Regions from separate parts of the Lysinibacillus sp. NPDC093190 genome, predicted to be linked through region 4. Evidence: riboswitches for the same ligand, from Rfam matches in the RefSeq annotation. Region 4 holds a riboswitch; each other region holds the start of a gene.

Region 1 (5,186 bases), on a different contig from region 4:
ATTAACTCTTTTTCAAAAAGGAGTTTTTTGTTCGAAAAAACGTTCAGGTAGACCGAAGAATCGCTCGGGCCAAGTGAAAAACTGCTTTGGGCAAGTATAAAACTACTCGGGTAAATCTAAAACCGTTCAGGTGCTTTATGGCAGGCTCCTGAACGGTAGAAAAAAAGACATTTAATCTATATATTTTGCTAAAAAGTTATTAATAGTTTCCCAATAAGCGTCTCCAGCAATGCTTTCTGCACCGCCATGTCCAGCACCTTCAACAATAAATTTCTCCTTCGGTACATTGGCAGCTTCATATACTTCATTTAGCATATCAGATGGAACAAATGTATCATTGCTTCCATGAATGAATAGCATCGGCGTTTTCGATTGGGCTACTTGCTCGACAGTATTAGCTTCACCAAGCGTATAGTCAGCTCTTAATTTCGTAACAATTGAAGAAAAGTTCATAATAGGAAAGGCCGGTAAATGAAAGATCTCTTGCAATTGGTAGGAGAATTCACCCCAAACTGAGGAATAACCGCAATCCTCAATAATAGCCTTAACATTGTTCGGTAGATCCTCTCCTGAGGCCATCATCACTGTAGCACCTCCCATGGAAATACCATACAAAATAATTTCAGCGTTTTTATCAGAATTGGTAACATTATTAATCCAAGAGACCACATCAAGTCGATCATGCCAACCCATACCAATATAGTCACCCTCACTTTTTCCATGAGCCCTTGCATCAGGTACGAGAACATTATAGCCTGTATCATAAAAATGCTTAGCGTACTTTGACATTTGGGAGCCATCAGATGAATAGCCATGGAAAACAATTGCCCATTTATTTGTTTCGTTTTTATTTTTCAGCGTATAGGCATGTAATTTCAAATCATCAAAAGACTGTATAAAAGAGTCCTCATAATTCTCTTTAAACCACTCTTCACGCTCTTCTTTTTCTTTAGCCTCTTCAGGGCTAACAACAATTGAATTGATCGGCGCATCAAGCACGGCTGACTTATCTGTATTAGGATTTAAGGCGAGATTATAAAAATAATTCCCTGCAAAAAATCCAGCTCCAACAAACAATACTAATAGAATACTGACAATGGTAATAATCACTTTATACTTTCTTTTCATATATTTCCCCCTAAAACTACTATTATGAATTATACACAAAGTTAACAATATGAAAAGTAGAATTCTCTAAAGTAGGGGAATATAAAAAAAGGAACGACCCTAATCGTTCCTTTTTATAGGGTTGAAAAACAAAATAGTTAAGTAAATCTTTGGTGGGTTTTGTCTGTGCGAAAGCGAAGCGTCAGCGACAAAGCGCCCAGTCGGAACGGAAATCAACCCCTCGTTGTGCAGAAGAGCCTTACTTTATTTAATAGGACACCTTAATGTTATTGAAATTAAAGTTTTTCAATACAAAAAAGGGAACGACTTTTAAATCGTTCCCTTTGCATAGTAAATTATTTTAATGGACCACCAAGTTTAGTGATAGCTTCAGAAACATTTGAGAATTTCTCGAAGTTTTTGTTGAATAAACCAGCAAGTTCAGCAGCTTTAGCATCATAAGCAGCTTTGTCTGCCCATGCATCACGAGGATTAAGCACTTCTGTTGGTACACCTTCAATAGAAGTTGGAATGTTTAAACCGAATACTGAATCTTGAATTGTTTCAACATTAGCTAATTTGCCATCAATTGCAGCACGTACCATTGCACGAGTGTAAGAAAGCTTCATACGGCTACCAGTACCATATTCGCCACCAGTCCAACCAGTGTTCACTAAGAATACTTGTGCACCGTGCTCGTCAATTTTTTGACCTAACATTTCAGCATAAACTGTTGCTGGAAGTGGAAGGAATGGAGAACCGAAGCAAGTTGAGAATACTGGTTCTGGCTCTGTTACACCACGCTCTGTACCAGCAAGTTTAGATGTGAAACCGCTTAGGAAGTGGTACATTGCTTGCTCTTTTGTTAATTTACTGATTGGAGGTAATACACCAAATGCATCAGCTGTTAAGAAGATGATTGTTTTTGGGTGACCTGCAACAGATGGATCAACAATATTTTCAATGTATTGAATTGGATAAGCTACACGTGTATTTTCTGTTAATGAACCATCATCATAGTTACAAACTCGAGTTTCTGGATCAACAGCTACGTTTTCTAGAACAGAACCGAAGCGGATTGCGTTGTAGATTTCTGGTTCTTTTTCAGCAGAAAGGTTAATTGTTTTTGCATAGCAACCGCCCTCAATGTTGAATACACCATTATCAGACCAACCGTGTTCATCGTCACCGATAAGCTTACGGTCAGGATCAGCTGATAAAGTAGTTTTACCAGTGCCAGATAAACCGAAGAATAATGCAACATCACCAGCTTCACCAACGTTTGCTGAGCAGTGCATTGAAAGGATGCCTTGTTGTGGTAATAAGTAGTTCATAATACCGAAAATAGATTTTTTGATTTCACCAGCGTATTCAGTACCACCGATTAGGATAATTTTCTTTTCAAGTGATACAATGATGAAAGTTTCAGAGGCTGTGCCATCAACAGCAGGGTCTGCTTTAAAGTTAGGAGCTGAGATAACCGTGAAGTCAGCAACATGAGAAGATAATTCTTCTGCAGTTGGACGGATAAATAATTGATGAGCGAAAAGATTGTGCCAAGCATATTCATTGATTACTTGGATGCTTAATTGCGAATCTTTGTCAGCACCAGCAAAGCCTTTGAATACGAATAATTCGTCACGTTCTTTTAAATATTTTACTACTTTTACATATAAGTTATCGAACACTTCAGAAGAAATTGGTCGGTTAACTTTGCCCCAGTCAATTTTATCTTTTGTGCTATCTTCTTCTACCGTATATTTATCTTTAGGTGAACGACCAGTGTATTTGCCAGTTTCTGCACGAACTGCACCATCTACTGTTAACATAGCTTCACCACGAGAAGTAGCCTTTTCAGCTAATTGTGGTACTGAAAGTTGAACATTAATGTTACCGCCGCTTAATAATTCCTTCAGTTCGTTTGCAATTTCTACTGAATTCATCGATTAAATACCATCCTTTTTTATAGTATTCCCTAGAGTTTGAGGGAGATTTTCTTAATTTCAAAAATAGTATAACACAATTGCTTAAATAATCTATACTAATTCAGAAATTATTTTTCAGATTTTATTACTTTTCAAGAAAACGACAAAAAGTAAATTGATTCGTTTTGATAATGCTTTTTACCCTATTTATAATAAGTGATCACACAATCACTTTCGACACAGCAAAATTGCGTTTGGAAGCTCTTGGCTAACATGAGGTTCGCACAGGATGTGAAGTCTTAGCTGGTTTTTTTATCAGTTGGAGCTTGTTGTCAACTGAAAAGAGGCTACAATCATATTCATCCACCACATGTTTTGTAGCTACAAAATGTGCTGTAAAGGGGTCACACATATGTTAACACATGATGTGAGGTGGAGAATAGGGATTATTTTGTTTCAAATTACAGCATAATCCAAATTATAAATCCCATACTTTCTTTAAAAGAATACATTAAAAATATTTGACAACGTTCGACCTTTTACGTATTATGAGATATTGAACGGATACTCTTATCCCGAGCTGGTGGAGGGTCAGGCCCTGTGAAACCCGGCAACCTGCATGAACTATTTCACGACATGCGCTGGTGCCAACCTGATGCAAGGGGAAACCCCTTGAACGATAAGAGTGAAAGGTTATGAAGTCATTATTCCTTTCCTCATGTTAAGTAAACGTGAGAAAAGGATTTTTTTATTGTTAAAAACAAATATAAAGGTAAGTATATAGTCCTTTCCTTATTAAAATGACGGATCTTTCGAAACCCTCGTGTTAAGAGCAACAGCTGTTTTATTGTGCGAAAGTGAAACGACAGCAACAACGGCTTAAGAGTTCACTCCTTAGGGGCGGACTTGACATGGGTAATGAGTACCGTATTAATTCGCAAATACTATTTGTAAAAGTAATAGGAGGAAACCAAATGACAAAACGTCGACTGTTTACATCAGAGAGTGTAACAGAAGGACATCCAGACAAAATTTGTGATCAAATTTCGGATGCCATTTTAGATGCTATTTTAGCAGAAGATCCAAACGCACGTGTAGCGTGTGAAACAACAGTAACAACAGGCTTAGTTTTAGTAGCAGGAGAAATTACTACTTCTACTTATGTAGATATTAAAGGTATCGTTCGTGATACTGTAGCAGAAATCGGTTATACACGTGGAAAATATGGCTTTGATGCTGAAAACCTAGCAGTACTTGTTGCTATTGGTGAGCAATCACCTGATATTGCTCAAGGTGTTGACCAAGCATTAGAGGCGCGTGAAGGCTCTATGACAGATGCTGACATTGAAGCAATTGGTGCAGGTGACCAAGGCTTAATGTTCGGTTATGCATGTAACGAAACGCCAGAGCTTATGCCATTACCAATCAGTTTAGCGCATAAATTGGCTCGTCGTTTAACGGAAGTACGTAAATCTGGTGAACTAGCATATTTACGTCCAGACGGAAAAACGCAAGTAACGATTGAATATGATGAAAACAATGTACCAGTGCGCGTGGATACGATTGTCATTTCAACACAGCATGACGAAGAAGCTACACTTGAGCAAATTCAAGCAGACTTAAAAGAATTCGTTATTGCTCCAGTTGTTCCAAGTGAATTACTAGATGCAAATACTAAATATTTCATCAACCCAACTGGCCGATTCGTAATTGGTGGTCCAAAAGGGGATGCTGGTCTAACTGGACGTAAAATCATCGTTGATACATACGGTGGCTATGCACGTCATGGTGGAGGTGCTTTCTCTGGTAAGGACGCAACTAAGGTAGACCGTTCAGCGGCATATGCAGCACGCTATGTGGCAAAAAATATCGTAGCAGCAGGTTTAGCAGAACGTGCTGAAGTACAACTAGCTTATGCGATTGGTGTTGCTCAACCTGTATCTATTGCTGTTGATACATTTGGGACAGGAAAAGTTACGGAAAGTGAAATTGTAAAATGGGTACGCGAGCTATTTGATCTCCGCCCAGCAGGGATTATTAAAATGCTTAACCTTCGTCGCCCTATTTATAAGCAAACTGCAGCATATGGTCACTTCGGTCGTACAGACTTAAATGTACCTTGGGAACAAACAGACAAAGCTGACGCATTAAAAG
Region 2 (5,186 bases), on a different contig from region 4:
CAATAACAAGAGGTACTTTTACTTTTTTTACAACCTCCTGCATAAAGCCACGCATATCCGCTAGTTCATCGCGGTCAGGATTTGCTAAACATATATCGATAACATGTGCTCCATTTTTCACCTGAGCTCGAGCAATTTCTGCTGCTTCCTCAAACTTCCCATCAATAATTAAATTTTTAAACTTACGAGAGCCGATTACATTTGTCCGTTCCCCAATAAATAATGGACGCATAGAATCGTCATACACTAATGGCTCTATACCTGATACTACATGACCATGTGTTGCATCTGGTAATTGGCGAGGCTTTTCGGATTTTAGTACCTCTCGAATAGCAGTAATATGTGCTGGCGTTGTACCACAGCATCCTCCAACTATATTCAGCCAGCCCTTTTCTGCAAAGCCTTTTAGCTTCTGTGACAGTGATTCAGGTGATTCATGATAGCAGCCTTCCTCGTCAGGTAAGCCTGCATTCGGATAACAGCTAATATAGCCTGTTGAAAGCTCTGCTAGTGAACGGATATGATCAGTCATAAACTCTGGTCCAGTCGCACAGTTTAAGCCCACTGACAATGGTTTAATATGCTCAATAGAAATGTAAAAAGCATCAATTGTTTGACCAGCCAGTGTCGTTCCCATCGGTTCAATTGTTCCCGATATCATTACAGGTAGCTCTTTTCCAGTTGCTTCAAAGGCACGAGATATCCCCAATGTCCCCGCCTTAACATTTAGCATATCCTGACTAGTTTCTAGCAATAGGACGTCCGATCCTGCTTCGATTAATGCCTTTGCCTGAACATAAAAGTTTTCCTCTAACTCATCGAATGTAATACCACCTGTAACCGACAAGGTTTTTGTAGTTGGTCCCATAGCCCCCGCAACAAAACGTGGCCAATCGGATGTTGAAAACTCATCCACTACTTTGCGTGCAATTTCTACAGCACGTTTATTGATTTCTTCTGCCTTCGTACCAAGATCATATTCATTTAATACAAGTGGTGTACCTCCAAATGTATTTGTACAAATAATATCTGCTCCAGCCTCTAAATATTTTCTATGAACCTTTTCAAGCACATCTGGTCTAGTTAGCACGAGATTTTCATTACAGCCATCATATTCCTCGCCGCCAAAATCCTCTGCTGATAAATTTTCATTTTGTAGCATTGTACCCATTGCGCCATCAAGAATTAAAATTCGTTTCTCTAGTTGCTCTTCAATCAAGTGCTTAGCCATTTATACTTACCCCTTTTTTCTGTTCATCCAATTGCTCAATAAATTTCATTAATTCTAGTGTCATATCGTAGCGTAAAAATGGTGTGATGAGGTAAATACCATTGAAATATTCCGTTGCTACTTCTACTAATTCCTTGGCAATTGCAATCCCTTCTAGTGTTGCGCGTTCCTTATCTTCACCACAAGCCTTCATACGTGCTAACGCATCATCAGATAGTTTGATGCCTGGCACTTCATGATGTAAGAACTCCGCACTTTTATAGCTAGTTACTGGCATAATACCTATATAAATTGGTGTTTCTAAATGCTTTGTCGCCTCGTAAATTTCCACGATTTTTTCCTTTGTATAAACAGGCTGTGAAATAAAATAATCTGCCCCATGTTCAATTTTCTTTTCTAATCGAGAGACAGCGCGATCGAGCACACGTACGTTAGGATTAAAGGCAGCCGCTACAGAGAAATTCGCCTTTTTACGAAGTGGTTTCCCTGAAAACGATACACCTTCATTTAACTGTTTTATTAATTGGATGAGCTCCATTGAAGATACATCATAAACGCTAGTTGCTCCTGGGAAATCGCCTACCTTTGTCGGATCTCCAGTAACTGCTAAAATATCATGAATCCCTAGTGCATTTAATCCCATTAAATGTGATTGAAGACCAATTAAATTACGATCTCGGCATGTTATATGTGTCAACGGGCGTACCCCGTGTGTTTCTTTCAGTAAGGCTCCCATTGCGACATTACTAATCCTTGGAGAAGCAAGTGAATTATCGGCCATCATGACTACATCCGCGCCCGCCTCATATATTTTTTTTGCACCTTCAATAAAGCCTTCGATCTCTAAATGTCTTGGTGTATCTAACTCCACTATTACTGAGCGTTCACGTTTTACTTTTACATGTAATGGCTCATAATTTGCTGGCTCTGCCTCACGTACAACCTCTACTTTTTCTGGCTTTGCATACTTTTCCTCGACCGGGGATAGCTCCTCTAAGTACTTTTTCGCTGCAGCAATATGCTTTGGTGTCGTACCACAGCAGCCACCAATTAAACGTACCCCCTGATCACGAAGCTCTACAGCTGCTCGACCAAAATAATCTGCCTCTGACTCATATACGACACGGCCATCCTCCAAATCAAGGAGAGAGGCGTTCGGATATGCTGACATAAATGCCTTCTTAGGAAGCTCTACCCCTTCGAATGCTTGTATAGTATGGTGAGGGCCTAAACGACAGTTAACACCAACGATATCAGCACCTAGCGCTTCAAGTTTATGTAAGGCGTTATTTAAGCTCATTCCATTTTGCAAAATTCCGGGTTCGTGCATAGAAACTTGAGCAATAATCGGTAATTTCGTTTTACCTCGTAGCATTGTTAAAGTCGCTGTTAGCTCTTCAAAATCATAATAAGTTTCAAGTAAAAGACCATCTGGATTTCCTGCAAGTAAAACAGTTGCCTGCTCATCAACTGTTGCTAAAATTCCCTCTAACGATGCGTCACTTTTACGAATACCACGGATTCCTCCAATAGTACCTAAGACAAATTGTCCACCATCTGCCGCTGCTCGTTTTGCAATCGTTATAGCGGCTTCATTAAACTGCTGCACACGAGATTCTAATCCATAACGGGCTAATTTTATGGCATTAGCTCCGTAAGTGTTCGTTTGAATAATATCGGCACCAGCTGCTATATATTCTCTATGAATCTTTTCAATTAATTCAGGTCTCTGTACATTCATTTCCTCATGGCAGTACTCCAAGCCATAGCCGTATAAAACCGTACCAATTGCGCCATCCGCTGTAAGAACATGCGTTTTTAACCTTTCAAGCAATCCCATAAAACTAGCCTCTCTTCCCTTATCTTTATCAATTATGCCTCGGCATAATTGCGTCCGGAATCGGCTTTGTGCTTAGGCCTGCACGATGCAGGCCAGTTAGCCGTTATCGCATGGATGCGATGATTTTAGGCTAACATCCTCTAAGAACTCCTTTCCGATTACGTGACATCCGCCGGAGGCTTTAACTTCTTTCAGCGGATATATGGATACCCGCTGAAAAGTAACTTAAATCCGCATTCATCTCACCACCTATATAGGTGGGAGACTTCTGCTGAAAGAAGTTAAATAAAAAAGCCTTCTTTCATAAAAAAAGAAGGCTTTTACGTCGTTTCGTAATTGTTTTTCCTTCTCATCTTCGACACAACGGTCTTCTGGATTTAGCACCTGACAAAAAGTTGGTTGCTGAAGCTTCATAGGGCCAGTCCCTCAGCTTCTCTTGATAAGAATTTAGTATGAATTTTTTAAATAATTAAAAGAATCATATCCTTTACGAATGATTGAGTCAAGACTATTTCACAGAACAAAGGATAATTTTTACGAAAAATATTATATTTTGATTTATTTTAAACAATTACGATAGTTTTCCAGCAAGTTCCTCACCAATTTTTTTACCATTTTGAATACATGCACCTATGCCTACTCCAAAATAAGAGCATCCCGCTATAGATAAATTTGGATAGTTTTTCTCAAGCTCTTGTACAAGACCTTGCAACGCTTCACGATGTGCCAAGTCATACTTTGGCATCTGGTCGATCCATTTTGTCACGTCAACAACAGTTGGTTTTTCCTCAATGCCCAAGCTTTTTCTTACATCCTCTAGAGCAACAGCTGCTAACTCTTCATCTGTCATCATACGCAATCTCTCATACTCAGGGTTAATGCTCTTATAAAACAGTCGTACAAGTAATTTCCCTTCTACTGAGGTGTGTTTCCATTTGCGACTTGTCCACGTTGCTGCATTACATATAACACCCGAATTATGTGACACAATATAGCCTGTTCCATCCGCGGGTAATCTATTATCGGGTACGTCAAATCCTAAGTAAATCGTAATGGCGGATGCAGTATTGAATTGTTCAAAGTAGCAGTTCAAAGATTCATCCTGCAATAAACTTTGTACCGCTCCATTTGGCAGTGCCATTACAACATGATTTGCCTCCATCATTTTACCGTTTGCTAAAGTAACAGAATATTGATTCTCCTGCTTTTTAACATTAGTAGTGGCAACCCCTTTTATAATTTCTACATCCGTTAGTGTTTCTTCAAGTCGATCTATTAGTGATGATAAACCATTTTTAAATGAAATAAATTTTTTATTGGCAGCTTTTAAAAATTGTTCTCTGTTTGCATCGAAACCTTTAATAATACTACCGTAATCGTTTTTGTAATCGATTAAATACGGTAAAGTGGAAGCAATTGAAAGTTGATTTAGATCTCCAGAATATACACCTGCAAGTACGGGCGCTATTTGGTTTTGAACAAGCTCCTCTCCTAAATAATACGTTAAAAATTCTCCAATTGAACTTTCCTTTGTAAACACTTCATTTGGCATTGTTAAATCCTTTAATGCTTCTTTTTTACCTTCCTCTGATACAAGCGTGCTTTCCTCAAGTGATAGTAAGCTCATAGGAATACCGAACGTTGAGTCTGCTGGGATGGCATGTAGCTCATTATTTGTGTAAATATACGAAATACCTGTTTCGTTGTACGCAAGATTTTGTTCAAAATCAAGTTCCTTTACTAACTCCATGACACCTTTATGACGCGCCACAATTGAATCTGCTCCTGTTTCCATGATGAAGCCTTGTTCATATGCAGAGTGAAGCTTACCACCAAGGTATGTATTTTTTTCAACAAGCACAAGTTTTACATCTAAGTTTTTCTCCTGAATTTGACGTTGTAAATAATGCATCGTACACAATCCCGTAATTCCGCCACCTAATACAACAACTGTTTTCATATTAACCGCCCCTATTTTTAGTTCTTTATTCAGTATAAACTTTTTTTATCAAAAATTACGTTAAACCCTTTACAAATTTAGCAAAAATGGAGCTATCCAGCATTGGATAGCTCCATTTTTTTCTATATTCAAATAGCACGTATTCGCTAGAGGCT
Region 3 (5,186 bases), on a different contig from region 4:
AATGGTATTTAAAAACTTTCGGGTCGTTGGATGCTGAGGCTTCGAAAATAGTTCTATAGCAGAGCCATATTCCACAACTGTCCCTGATTCAAGAACGGATACATCATCGCAAATTTTTTGTATAACATTCATTTCATGTGTAATGAGTAAAATAGTGATGCCTAGCTCACGATTAATTTTCAAGAGAAGCTCAAGAATGGCGTCAGTTGTTTCAGGATCGAGTGCACTTGTCGCTTCATCACTGAGCAAAATCTCAGGCTCTTGGGCAAGGGCACGTGCAATAGCGACACGTTGTTTTTGACCACCTGAAAGCTGGCTAGGATAACTATCTAATTTCTCTGTTAGGCCAACAATTTCTGCATATTTTGCAACGCGTTTTTTTACTTCGGAGTCGTTATAGCCAAGAAGCTTTAATGGTACCGAAATATTGTTGTAAACAGTCGCTGTTTTTAAGAGGTTAAAATGCTGGAAGATCATCCCGATTTTTTGACGGGTTTTGCGGAGGTCGTTTAGAGAAAGGGAAGTAATATCTACATGATCAATCAATACCTTTCCTGTTGTTGGACGCTCTAATAAATTGACACAGCGAATAAGGGTACTTTTTCCTGCGCCACTATAGCCAATAACTCCATGAATTTCACCTTTTTTGACATGTAAGTTAATACCATCTATTGCTTTGACGATACCTTTTTTAGTTTTAAATTCTTTTGTTATATTTTCTAATTGAATCATACTGTGATATCTCCTTTCTAAGACCTTCTATAAAGCAAGAATCTGCTAGCTTTCCTGTAGGAGTCTTGCAGATTCTCGATTTTATGAAGGGTCCTTAATTGTCACTTACCAGCTTGGAATTACAGAACCTTGGAATTTTTCTTCTATAAATTTACGTACTTCATCAGATTGATAAGCTTCAACGAATTTTTTGATTGTTGGGTCGTCTTCGTTTTCAGCACGGACTGCAATGTAATTCACATAAGGAGAGTCAGTAGATTCTAAAAGGATTGAATCTTTTTTAGGATTAATGCCAGCATCAAGAGCGAAGTTCGTATTAATAGCTGCCACATCTACTTCACTAAGCTGTTTTGGAATTTGTGCAGCTTCTAATTCTATGAATTTTAAATTCTTTTTATTTTCTTCCACATCGCGAATAGATGCTGTTAAGCCGGTACCGTCTTTTAATTTAATATAGCCGGCCTCTTGAAGGACAAATAGGGCACGAGCTCCGTTCGTTGGATCATTTGGCAATCCGAATGTTGCACCATCAGGTACTTCATCGAGTGATTTATATTTTTCAGAGTAAATGCCTAAAGGATTTAAAATTGTTTTTCCTACTGGCACTAAATCTGTATTGTGATCTTTGTTAAATGTATCGAGGAATGGCTTGTGTTGATAGCTATTTACATCAAGATCACCCTCGGCTAACGATGTATTTGGTAAAACATAATCAGAGAAAGATTTTACTTCTACCTCTAAGCCCTGTTCTTTGGCAACTTTTGCAGCAACCTCTGCAATTTGCTCGTGTGGACCAGAAGTTACACCTACTACAATTTTATGTTCATTAATAGCCTTACTTTGACTATCTTTACTATCTTCTTTAGTACCACAGCCTACTAATGCTGCTACCAATGTGAGACTCGCTAAACCTAATAAAATTTTGTTTTTCTTTTTCATGAAACATACCTCCAAAGTTGTTTTATCGGTTTTTAAAAAAACAATTTCGCCTTGGCGTAATTGCCGTCCGGATTTTGAATTGTGCTAGCACAATTCAAAATCCGTGACATCCGCCGGAGGCTTTTATCTTCATATAAATGAAGATAAAAAAAACTCTCTTAAAAAATTAAGAGAGGCTCATGAAAAAGTGTCCTCTCTTATCTTTCAAACGATGATCGTTTGCAGGATTTAGCACCTTCCTTAAAAAAAGGAGGTTGCCGAGCTTCATAGGGCCAGTCCCTCAGCTACTCTTGATAAGAGATTTATAATATTTTTTTGTAAATCCGATAGAACTAATATAAATTATAGGATATAGTAAGTCAATCGAATTTTTAAAATTTTTTATTTTATTATAATATTTAGTTGAAACAGAATCCGCTAGAAGAAGGGCTGGAGCAACTAAAAAAGATAGTGAAATGAAAAACTGTTCCCATAGCAAGTTGAGCTAATGGAACAGTTTTTCGGGTAGAGTCTAGTCAGGTAGGGGGATTGAAATGTTCATGAGCTAAATAAGTTTAATTTTTCAATTCTGCTGATCGCTTCACATAAGCGGTCTTCGCTAACAAGTAAGCCAACCCGCACATAGCCTTCACCATATTGACCGAAGCCATTGCCTGCAGCTACTGCGATATCAGCTTTGTCGAGCAATAAATCGGCAAATTGTTCACTCGTAAAACCTAATGGAACAGGGAGCCATGCAAAGAAAGAGCCTCTCGGTGCTGTTACTTGCCAACCAATTCGCTGAGCTTCCTCAATCAGGACGTTTCGCCGACGCTCGTAAGTCGCTCTTAGTCCATCCGCGCAACTCTGGGAAGCAGTAAGTGCAACTGCCGCGGCTTGTTGCACTGCAGGAAATTGACTACAAAATAGATGATCTTGAATAAGGTTAATGGCTGCAACAATATCGGGGTTACCAACTGCAAAACCAATGCGCCAGCCTGCCATATTGTACGTTTTGGATAATGTATACATTTCAATACCGACATCTTTCGCACCGTCTGCTTGCAGGAAACTGATAGGTCTATTGCCGTCAAACCCAATCGCACCGTAGGCAAAATCATGTGATACGATAATATTGTGCTCTTTTGCAAAGCGTACTGTTTCCTCGAAAAATTCAAGTGTTGCAGTACCACCAGTTGGGTTATTCGGGTAATTCAAGTAAAGAAGCTTTGCCTTTTCTTTTACTTCATCGGATAAAGCATTATAATCAGGTAGGAAATTATTTTCTGCAAAAAGTGGCATGACTTCAAAATTTACATCACCTAATATAACACCAGATAAGTAATCTGGATATCCTGGATCCGGTAATAGCATTGTATCACCGGGATTTAAAACGGCTAACGGTAGCTCAACAAGACCGATTTTCGTACCACCGAGAATAGCTACCTCTGTTTCAGGGTCAATGTCAACATTGTATTCACGCTTGTAGAAGCTTGCTGCTGCTTGGCGTAATTCTACTATGCCACGAAATGGAGAGTATTTATGATTTTGAGGATTTTCTGCTGCCTCCTGTAATGCTTTAATAATATGTGGAGGAGTGGGTTGGTCTGGATTACCTTGGCCAAGATTAATAACATCACGCCCTTCAGCTAGAGCAGTGTTTACTTTTTGCACAAGTGCTGCAAAAAATTGAGTTGGGAGTTGCTGTAGTTTTTTTGAGAATTCCATGCACGTCCACCTTTTTCAGAATATAATAATTATTAAAGATATGATGCACATAATATTACTTTTTTTAGTAATTGTCTAGAGCCTTTTCAGTTAACTGAAAACAAAAAGAGACCCAAATGAGGTGGGAAAATTGAACAAAGTCTCATATTTTATCGTCAATGCTTTTACTACAGAGCTTTACAAGGGAAATCCCGCAGCAGTCTGTTTACTTGATTCAGCCATACCTGAGTCGACCATGCAGGAAATTGCTCAGGAGATTCCTGTACCAACAACAGCTTTTGTCCAAAAGAAAGATGATGATTTTTTTCTTAGATGGTTTACGCCAGCAAAGGAAATACCGATTTGTGGACATGGAACAATTGCTAGTGCTTTTTTACTCTGGAAACAAGGGATTGTACCCGTCAATTCTTCGATTACATTCCAGACTTTAAGTGGTCCTTTGCAAGCAAATTGGTTGAATGAACTAGTTGAAATAACAATTCAGAAGTATCGGTTAGAAGAGATGGAATGTCCTTTGGAGCTTGAAGAATGGCTTGGTATGAAACCAACATATGTAGGAAAAACAGAATTGGATTATATAGTGGAGCTAAGTCACGAAGAGTATATTGCAGATTTCAAAGCTGATTTTCTTGCGATGAAACAGTTCCCTGTACGTGGTGTTTGTATTACAAGTCGTTCTAAGGATGAGGGGATTGATATTGTCTCAAGATTCTTTTCTCCAGCACAAGGCATTGATGAAGATCATGTAAATGGTTCCTCTCATGGTGCGTTAGGACCTTACTGGTGTGAAAAATTATCAAAAGAAAGCATCGTTAGCAAACAGCTTTCAAAACGTGGTGGATTATTGTACGTTACACCAAAAATAAAAGATGTTGCTATTGCGGGTTCGGCAGTTCAAGTATTAAGTGGTGAAATATTAATCTAAATATTGAGCTTAAACCATGGAAGTAAGGTTGATTTATTGTAGTATAAATACAGAAAAGTACTGTCTAGAGGAGGAATAATAATGAAAATCGGTTGTATCCAATTAAACGTAGGCTTTGGCAAAGTAGAAGAAAATTTTGCTCGCGCTGAGGACAAGATTCGTGAAGCGGCAAAACAAGGTGCAGAAATTATTGTTCTACCAGAAATGTGGAATTCAGGATACGCACTTGAAAAATTACCAGACCTTGCAGATGTGGATGGAGAGCGTTCGAAAGCATTTTTATCAGATTTAGCGAAAGAGCTTGGCGTACATATTGTTGGTGGCTCTGTTTCAACGAAGAGGGGCGATAAATTTTACAACACGATGTATACGTTTGATAAAAATGGTGAGTTGGTAGGTGAATATAACAAGGCACATCTTTTCCGCTTAATGGATGAGCATTTATATTTAGAAGCAGGGGATGAAATGAATCGCTTTGCCCTTGGAGATATCGAGGCTGCGGGCGTGATATGCTATGATATCCGCTTCCCTGAATGGCTACGTGCTCACGCATTAGAGGGAGCAAAGGTATTGTTCGTACCAGCGCAATGGCCTACACCACGTATCGACCATTGGAAAACATTGTTACAAGCACGTGCCATTGAAAATCAATGCTTCGTCATCGCTGTTAATCGTATTTCTAGAAAGGTAGAAAACTTCAATGGTCAATCAATGATTATTCAACCATGGGGCGAAGTGCTGTGGGTTGGCGCAGAGGACGAAGAAGTAGCTGTTATCGATGTGGACTTTTCGATTGTCGATGAAGTACGAGGCCGAATTCCTGTTTATGACGACCGCAGACCTGGATTATATAGCGGAGTAGTTACCGAAAACTAAAATCTGA
Region 4 (5,186 bases):
TGACATCCGCCGGAGGCTTTAACTTCTCTCAGCAGGTGTTTGAACACCTGCTGAAAGAAGTTAATATGTTAACGGTATAAAACCGAGATAACCTCTTAGATGTTCGTAGCGAGATTCTCTTTTTGTCACTACAATTTTTATTAGCGCCTCTTTAGCGTTTATCTGTTTTGATTGTAATCATGTCGCCAATCCATTGAATAATAAATACTACAATTAAGATTAATATAGTCGCCATTAAAGTTACATCTTGGCGATTACGTTGGAAACCATCTAAGAATGCTAAGTTTCCTAGACCACCTGCACCGATAATACCTGCCATCGCAGTATAACCGACAAGTGCTACAGCTGTTACAGTAAGACCAGAAATAAGCGCTGGTAAAGATTCCGGAATTAATACTTTCCAAATAATCGTTGACGTTTTGGCACCCATTGAACGAGCTGCTTCAATAACACCTTTATCAATTTCACGTAAAGCAATTAATACCATTCGTGCATAGAATGGTGCAGCTCCAATAATTAGTGCGGGTAAAGCCGCATCTGCGCCACGAATTGTGCCAAGTAAAAATTTCGTAAATGGAATTAATAAAATAATCAAAACGATAAATGGAATCGAACGGAAAATGTTAACGATTGATCCTGTTAAAAAGTTCACAATTTTATTGGCCCATAGTTGGTTGGGACTTGATAAAAACAATAAGATTCCAATTACTAATCCAAGTATAAATGTGATGATCGTAGAAATTGTTGTCATGTACAACGTTTCATACGTAGCGTCCCACATTTTTTCCCAGTCGACATTCGGAAAAAGACTAGTTAACATTTGTAATCACCTCCGTTTGTACTTCGACTGTATTTAAGTAGCTCAGTGCAGCAGCAACATTTTCCTCTGAGCCAACAATTTGTACAACAAGTGTGCCGTACGCGCCATTTTTCGTTTGCGAAATATTACCATGTACAATACTTACTTCTACATCAAACTGTTTCACAAGATGTGAAATGACAGGCTGCTCTGTTTTTTCTCCTACAAAGATTAGCTTAACAAGTTGTCCATTAGGGTAATTTGCTTTAATTTGTGCCACAGTTTCCTGTGTTTCCTTCGTATCTGTAATTTGAGAAACGAATTTTTTCGTAATGGCAGCTTGTGGAGCTTGGAATACTTGTAATACTTCACCACGTTCTACAATTTCTCCAGCTTCCATAACCGCTACACGATGACAAATTTTGCGAATAACGTGCATTTCATGTGTAATTAACACAATCGTTAGACCTAATCGTTCGTTAATATCGACAAGGAGATCCAGGATAGCATCTGTTGTCTCCGGATCGAGTGCGGATGTTGCCTCATCACATAACAATACCTCTGGATTATTAGCAAGCGCACGAGCGATACCTACACGTTGCTTTTGTCCCCCTGATAGTTGTGATGGATATGCTTTAGCGCGCCCTTCTAAGCCAACTAAAGTTATCAATTCTTTCACACGTGTTTCACGTTTTGCCTTTGGAACACCTGCGATTTCTAGTGGAAAAGCGATGTTTTCTTCAACAGTTCTAGACCAAAGTAAATTGAAATGCTGGAAAATCATACTAACCTTTTGTCTAGCATCTCTGAGCTTTTGTCCCTTTATGGATGAAAATTCTTGATTGTTAACCGTTACCGTACCAGATGTAGGCTTTTCTAAACCGTTTAACAAGCGAATCATTGTACTTTTACCAGCGCCACTATAGCCGATAATGCCAAAAATTTCACCTTTATTGATAGAAAGGTTGACGTCTTTGACTGCTGTTAATTCGCCATTCGCGGTTTTGTATTTCTTCGTAATATTTTGCAGCTGAATCATAGCGAATTCTCCTTTTCTTATATCAATTATGCCTCGGCATAATTGCGTCCGGAGGCTTTAGGCCAACAGATGTTTTTTGCGCGAAAGCGTAGTGCTAACGTAGCGTCAGCAGCACGAAGTTGGTCACTCAGTCGTGTGTTGTTGTTGCCGCTACGCTTTCGCACAGATAAATTACCACAGGACGTGGCGTTCTTAGACTGAGTCCCTCTATTTCAGCGGATGTCTTTTGTACAGAAAGCGTAGCGACAGGTACAGGTGCTTGGACACCCGCTGAAAAAAATTAAAAACCCCTTCACTTAAAGACAAGTAGAAGGGGTCACGTAATATACGCTAAACCGTTCTCTCATCTTTCAAAGATAAATCTTTGGGTGATTTGGCACCTTTTCACGATTGTGATGGTTGCCGGGCTTCATAGGGCACTTCCCTCCGCCGCTCTTTATAAGAGTTCGATATATTTAATTGTTTTTTTAATATATTTGTTACTTTACCACGCGAGTAAAGTTCAGTCAATTAATTTTTTAACAATTCGTATAAATACGGTACGGATTGAAAGGCATAAACCTTTTCTGTCACTTCTCCGCCTTCACATACGAGTAAACATGGTACACTTTCGATTTTATGAGCATAAGCTATTTGCTCTATAAAATTAATATTCGCTTTACCGACCTGAAGCTGTGGCAGTAATTGCTCAACAACCGTCATCATTTTCGATGCAACCGCACATGTTCCACACATAGGCGTATATAAATAAAAGGCAGCTTTTTCACCTGACTGGACAACCGCGTCCCACTGCTCTTTTGACCATTCTTCCATCATTTTTCACGCAACCTTACAAAATATATTCATTATGGATTGAGAAGTGTGCACGAAGCAATATCGCTGCTAACACCTTCCTCGGAGTTGTCTCAACTTCCTTATATGTTGGCATCGTACGTAAATGCTCAGCCTCTGGATAATGTCTGTCCATTAATGCTCGTAGTTTATCACCCGATGTATCTGCATCAAAAAACGTATAAAGCTCACAACCCTCGTATGGATCAAGTAGCTCTTCTAATTGATGCACACCAATTGTACCATTCGTACAAAGTATTTTAACATCTTCATTTATAATAGGTTCAATTTGAAGCTTATCCGATCGGCCTTCGACAATTAAGCATTTTCCCTCGACCATCACGCCACCCCCATTTAGACATATCCCTTATAATCCATTATATCAATAAACTTTATCGTTGATACAGTTAGACACCTATTGATAAAGGAATATACTTACATTCACCTCTCTTACTATAGGAGCAGGATGAATGAAGATAATAAAAAACGTCGGTAGTTTCCGACGTTTTTCTAATACAGGCTTGTCTTATTCAGCAATCATTTCTTCGTATTGCTCAGCTGTCATAAGCTTTTCAACTTCTGATGCATCAGCAGGCTCTACAACGACCATCCATGCTTTTTCATATGGTGATTCATTAACGAATTCTGGGCTATCTTCTAAATCTGCATTTACTTCAACTACTGTACCTGAGATTGGTGCGTATAATTCAGAAACTGTTTTTACAGATTCTACGCTACCGAATGGATCATCAGTTTTGATTTCGTCGCCAACTTGTGGAAGCTCAACGAAAACGATATCTCCAAGTTCAGATTGTGCGAAATGAGAAATACCGATACGTACTTTACCATCTTCTACTTTCACCCATTCGTGCTCTTCAGAGTAACGTAAGTCTTTAGGTGTGCTCATGCAAAAAACCCCTCCATAAATATGTAATATATTCATTTTCAGTGTGCCATACTTCTTCCATAAAAACAAGATTAAAAGCGTTATTTCCAAGCTTGCTCAAAATCTGATTCTTTAAACCCTAAAGTAACTTTTTTTCCATCGGTTACAATCGGACGTTTAATCAACATACCATCTGACGCAAGCAGTTCAAGCTGCTCCTCTTCAGTCATTTCTGCAAGTTTATCCTTCAAGCCAAGCTCTCGATATTTCATACCAGAAGTATTAAAAAATTTCTTTAACGGTTGTCCACTAGCTTGCCATAAGTTTGATAATTCGTCCTTTGTAGGCGGTTGTTCGACAATGTGTACCTCCTCGTATGAAACCCCATTGTCTTTTAGCCATTTTTGAGCTTTTTTGCAAGTAGTACATTTCGGATATTGAATAAATTGAATTGTCATTTATAGGCTCCTCTACTATCATTTTAGGACACTACATTTTCGTGTCCCCCTCATTTTCTGTAGTATACCATCATAACCGTTGCGAACCAAAACGAAACTCTTCGTGCTATAGCGTGGGGTTGATTGGAGTTCCAGGCTACTCGCTTTCCTGTGGACGTCCGATGAGCCGCTTCGCTGCAGGGTCTCATCTGTGACGCTGATCGCCTAGCCTAGCCTCCACTCCAATCAATTCTCTTAGTGTGTATCTTTCTTCTGACATTTCATTCTAATTTATAATAATAAAACGACACTTCAACAATAATATTTTATCTGTGCGAAAGTGAAGCGACAGTGGCAACAAAAGCGAAGGGAGTGACTAGACGCTCCAAAATGCCGATCGCTGATACGATACCAAGAATCGCTGATTACAACATGAAAATCGCTGATAAGATGCCAAGAATCGCTGATTACAACATGAAAATCGCTGATAAAATGCCAAGAATCGCTGATTACAACATGAAAATCGCTGATAAAATGCCAAGAATCGCGCCCAAGCACCCAGTCGGAACGGCAATCAACCCTCGTTTTGCCGAAGAACTTTATTTCCAACAAAAAAACCTAGCTATCACATCTCGGATAGCTAGGTTAAGTTTGCTATATTAAACTATATATTTTTCTGCTTCAATTAATTTAACAGAAGCTTCGCGTTTCTTCGCGATTAAGTTGTATGGGTTGTTGCGAGTTAACTTACGGAGTGCAGACAATGTCATGCGTGCAGCATCGCCGTCTGCTGAAGCAAGAATCGTATCTTTTGCTTCTTTTTCAATTTCTGCAAATGCTTCCTGGCAGAAGATTTGAGTGTACAGTAATTTTTGATGAGCTTTTTCAGCACCGTCACGAGCAATCGCTTTTTCTGTACGCAATACAGCTGATTCCATAGCGAATAGTTGGTTTGCGATATTTGCAATATTCACCAATACTTCTTGCTCTTGATCAAGCTTCGCGCCGTAGCGTTGTGCTGCTAAACCTGCTGCCAATACAGCAATTTTCTTCGCATTTTTCACAAGATATTTTTCCTGAGCTAGCGGTTCTGTGCCTACATCTTCAGGCATTAGCATTAGAAGCTCCTGTTGTAAATTTTGAGCGACTTGTAGTAATGGCAATTCACCTTTTAATGCTTTCTTCATAAATGTA

What was found. Region 4 has a riboswitch for S-adenosylmethionine ahead of ACQKOF_RS22725 (methionine ABC transporter ATP-binding protein). Riboswitches for the same ligand answer to the same signal wherever they lie in the genome.
Region 1: another riboswitch for S-adenosylmethionine. It lies ahead of metK (methionine adenosyltransferase); the one in region 4 lies ahead of ACQKOF_RS22725 (methionine ABC transporter ATP-binding protein).
Region 2: another riboswitch for S-adenosylmethionine. It lies ahead of ACQKOF_RS22150 (bifunctional homocysteine S-methyltransferase/methylenetetrahydrofolate reductase); the one in region 4 lies ahead of ACQKOF_RS22725 (methionine ABC transporter ATP-binding protein).
Region 3: another riboswitch for S-adenosylmethionine. It lies ahead of ACQKOF_RS08285 (MetQ/NlpA family ABC transporter substrate-binding protein); the one in region 4 lies ahead of ACQKOF_RS22725 (methionine ABC transporter ATP-binding protein).

What each region holds. Positions count from the first base shown of each region.
Region 1 covers NZ_JBNNVG010000037.1:18,752-23,937, reverse strand. The annotation lists gene ACQKOF_RS21775 (alpha/beta hydrolase) at 172-1,128, opposite strand; gene pckA (phosphoenolpyruvate carboxykinase (ATP)) at 1,464-3,050, opposite strand; SAM riboswitch class I at 3,600-3,718, shown strand; gene metK (methionine adenosyltransferase) at 4,007-5,186, shown strand, end outside.
Region 2 covers NZ_JBNNVG010000039.1:5,550-10,735, reverse strand. The annotation lists gene metH (methionine synthase) at 1-1,231, opposite strand, end outside; gene ACQKOF_RS22150 (bifunctional homocysteine S-methyltransferase/methylenetetrahydrofolate reductase) at 1,224-3,071, opposite strand; SAM riboswitch class I at 3,418-3,517, opposite strand; gene ACQKOF_RS22145 (protoporphyrinogen oxidase) at 3,643-5,031, opposite strand.
Region 3 covers NZ_JBNNVG010000007.1:151,498-156,683, reverse strand. The annotation lists gene ACQKOF_RS08290 (methionine ABC transporter ATP-binding protein) at 1-732, opposite strand, end outside; gene ACQKOF_RS08285 (MetQ/NlpA family ABC transporter substrate-binding protein) at 838-1,671, opposite strand; SAM riboswitch class I at 1,866-1,971, opposite strand; gene ACQKOF_RS08280 (pyridoxal phosphate-dependent aminotransferase) at 2,209-3,378, opposite strand; gene ACQKOF_RS08275 (PhzF family phenazine biosynthesis protein) at 3,509-4,303, shown strand; gene ACQKOF_RS08270 (carbon-nitrogen family hydrolase) at 4,385-5,179, shown strand.
Region 4 covers NZ_JBNNVG010000042.1:1,513-6,698, forward strand. The annotation lists gene ACQKOF_RS22720 (methionine ABC transporter permease) at 152-820, opposite strand; gene ACQKOF_RS22725 (methionine ABC transporter ATP-binding protein) at 810-1,838, opposite strand; SAM riboswitch class I at 2,179-2,283, opposite strand; gene ACQKOF_RS22730 (thioredoxin family protein) at 2,349-2,651, opposite strand; gene ACQKOF_RS22735 (hypothetical protein) at 2,668-3,009, opposite strand; gene gcvH (glycine cleavage system protein GcvH) at 3,196-3,576, opposite strand; gene ACQKOF_RS22745 (arsenate reductase family protein) at 3,657-4,013, opposite strand; gene ACQKOF_RS22750 (hypothetical protein) at 4,344-4,655, shown strand; gene ACQKOF_RS22755 (acyl-CoA dehydrogenase family protein) at 4,652-5,186, opposite strand, start outside.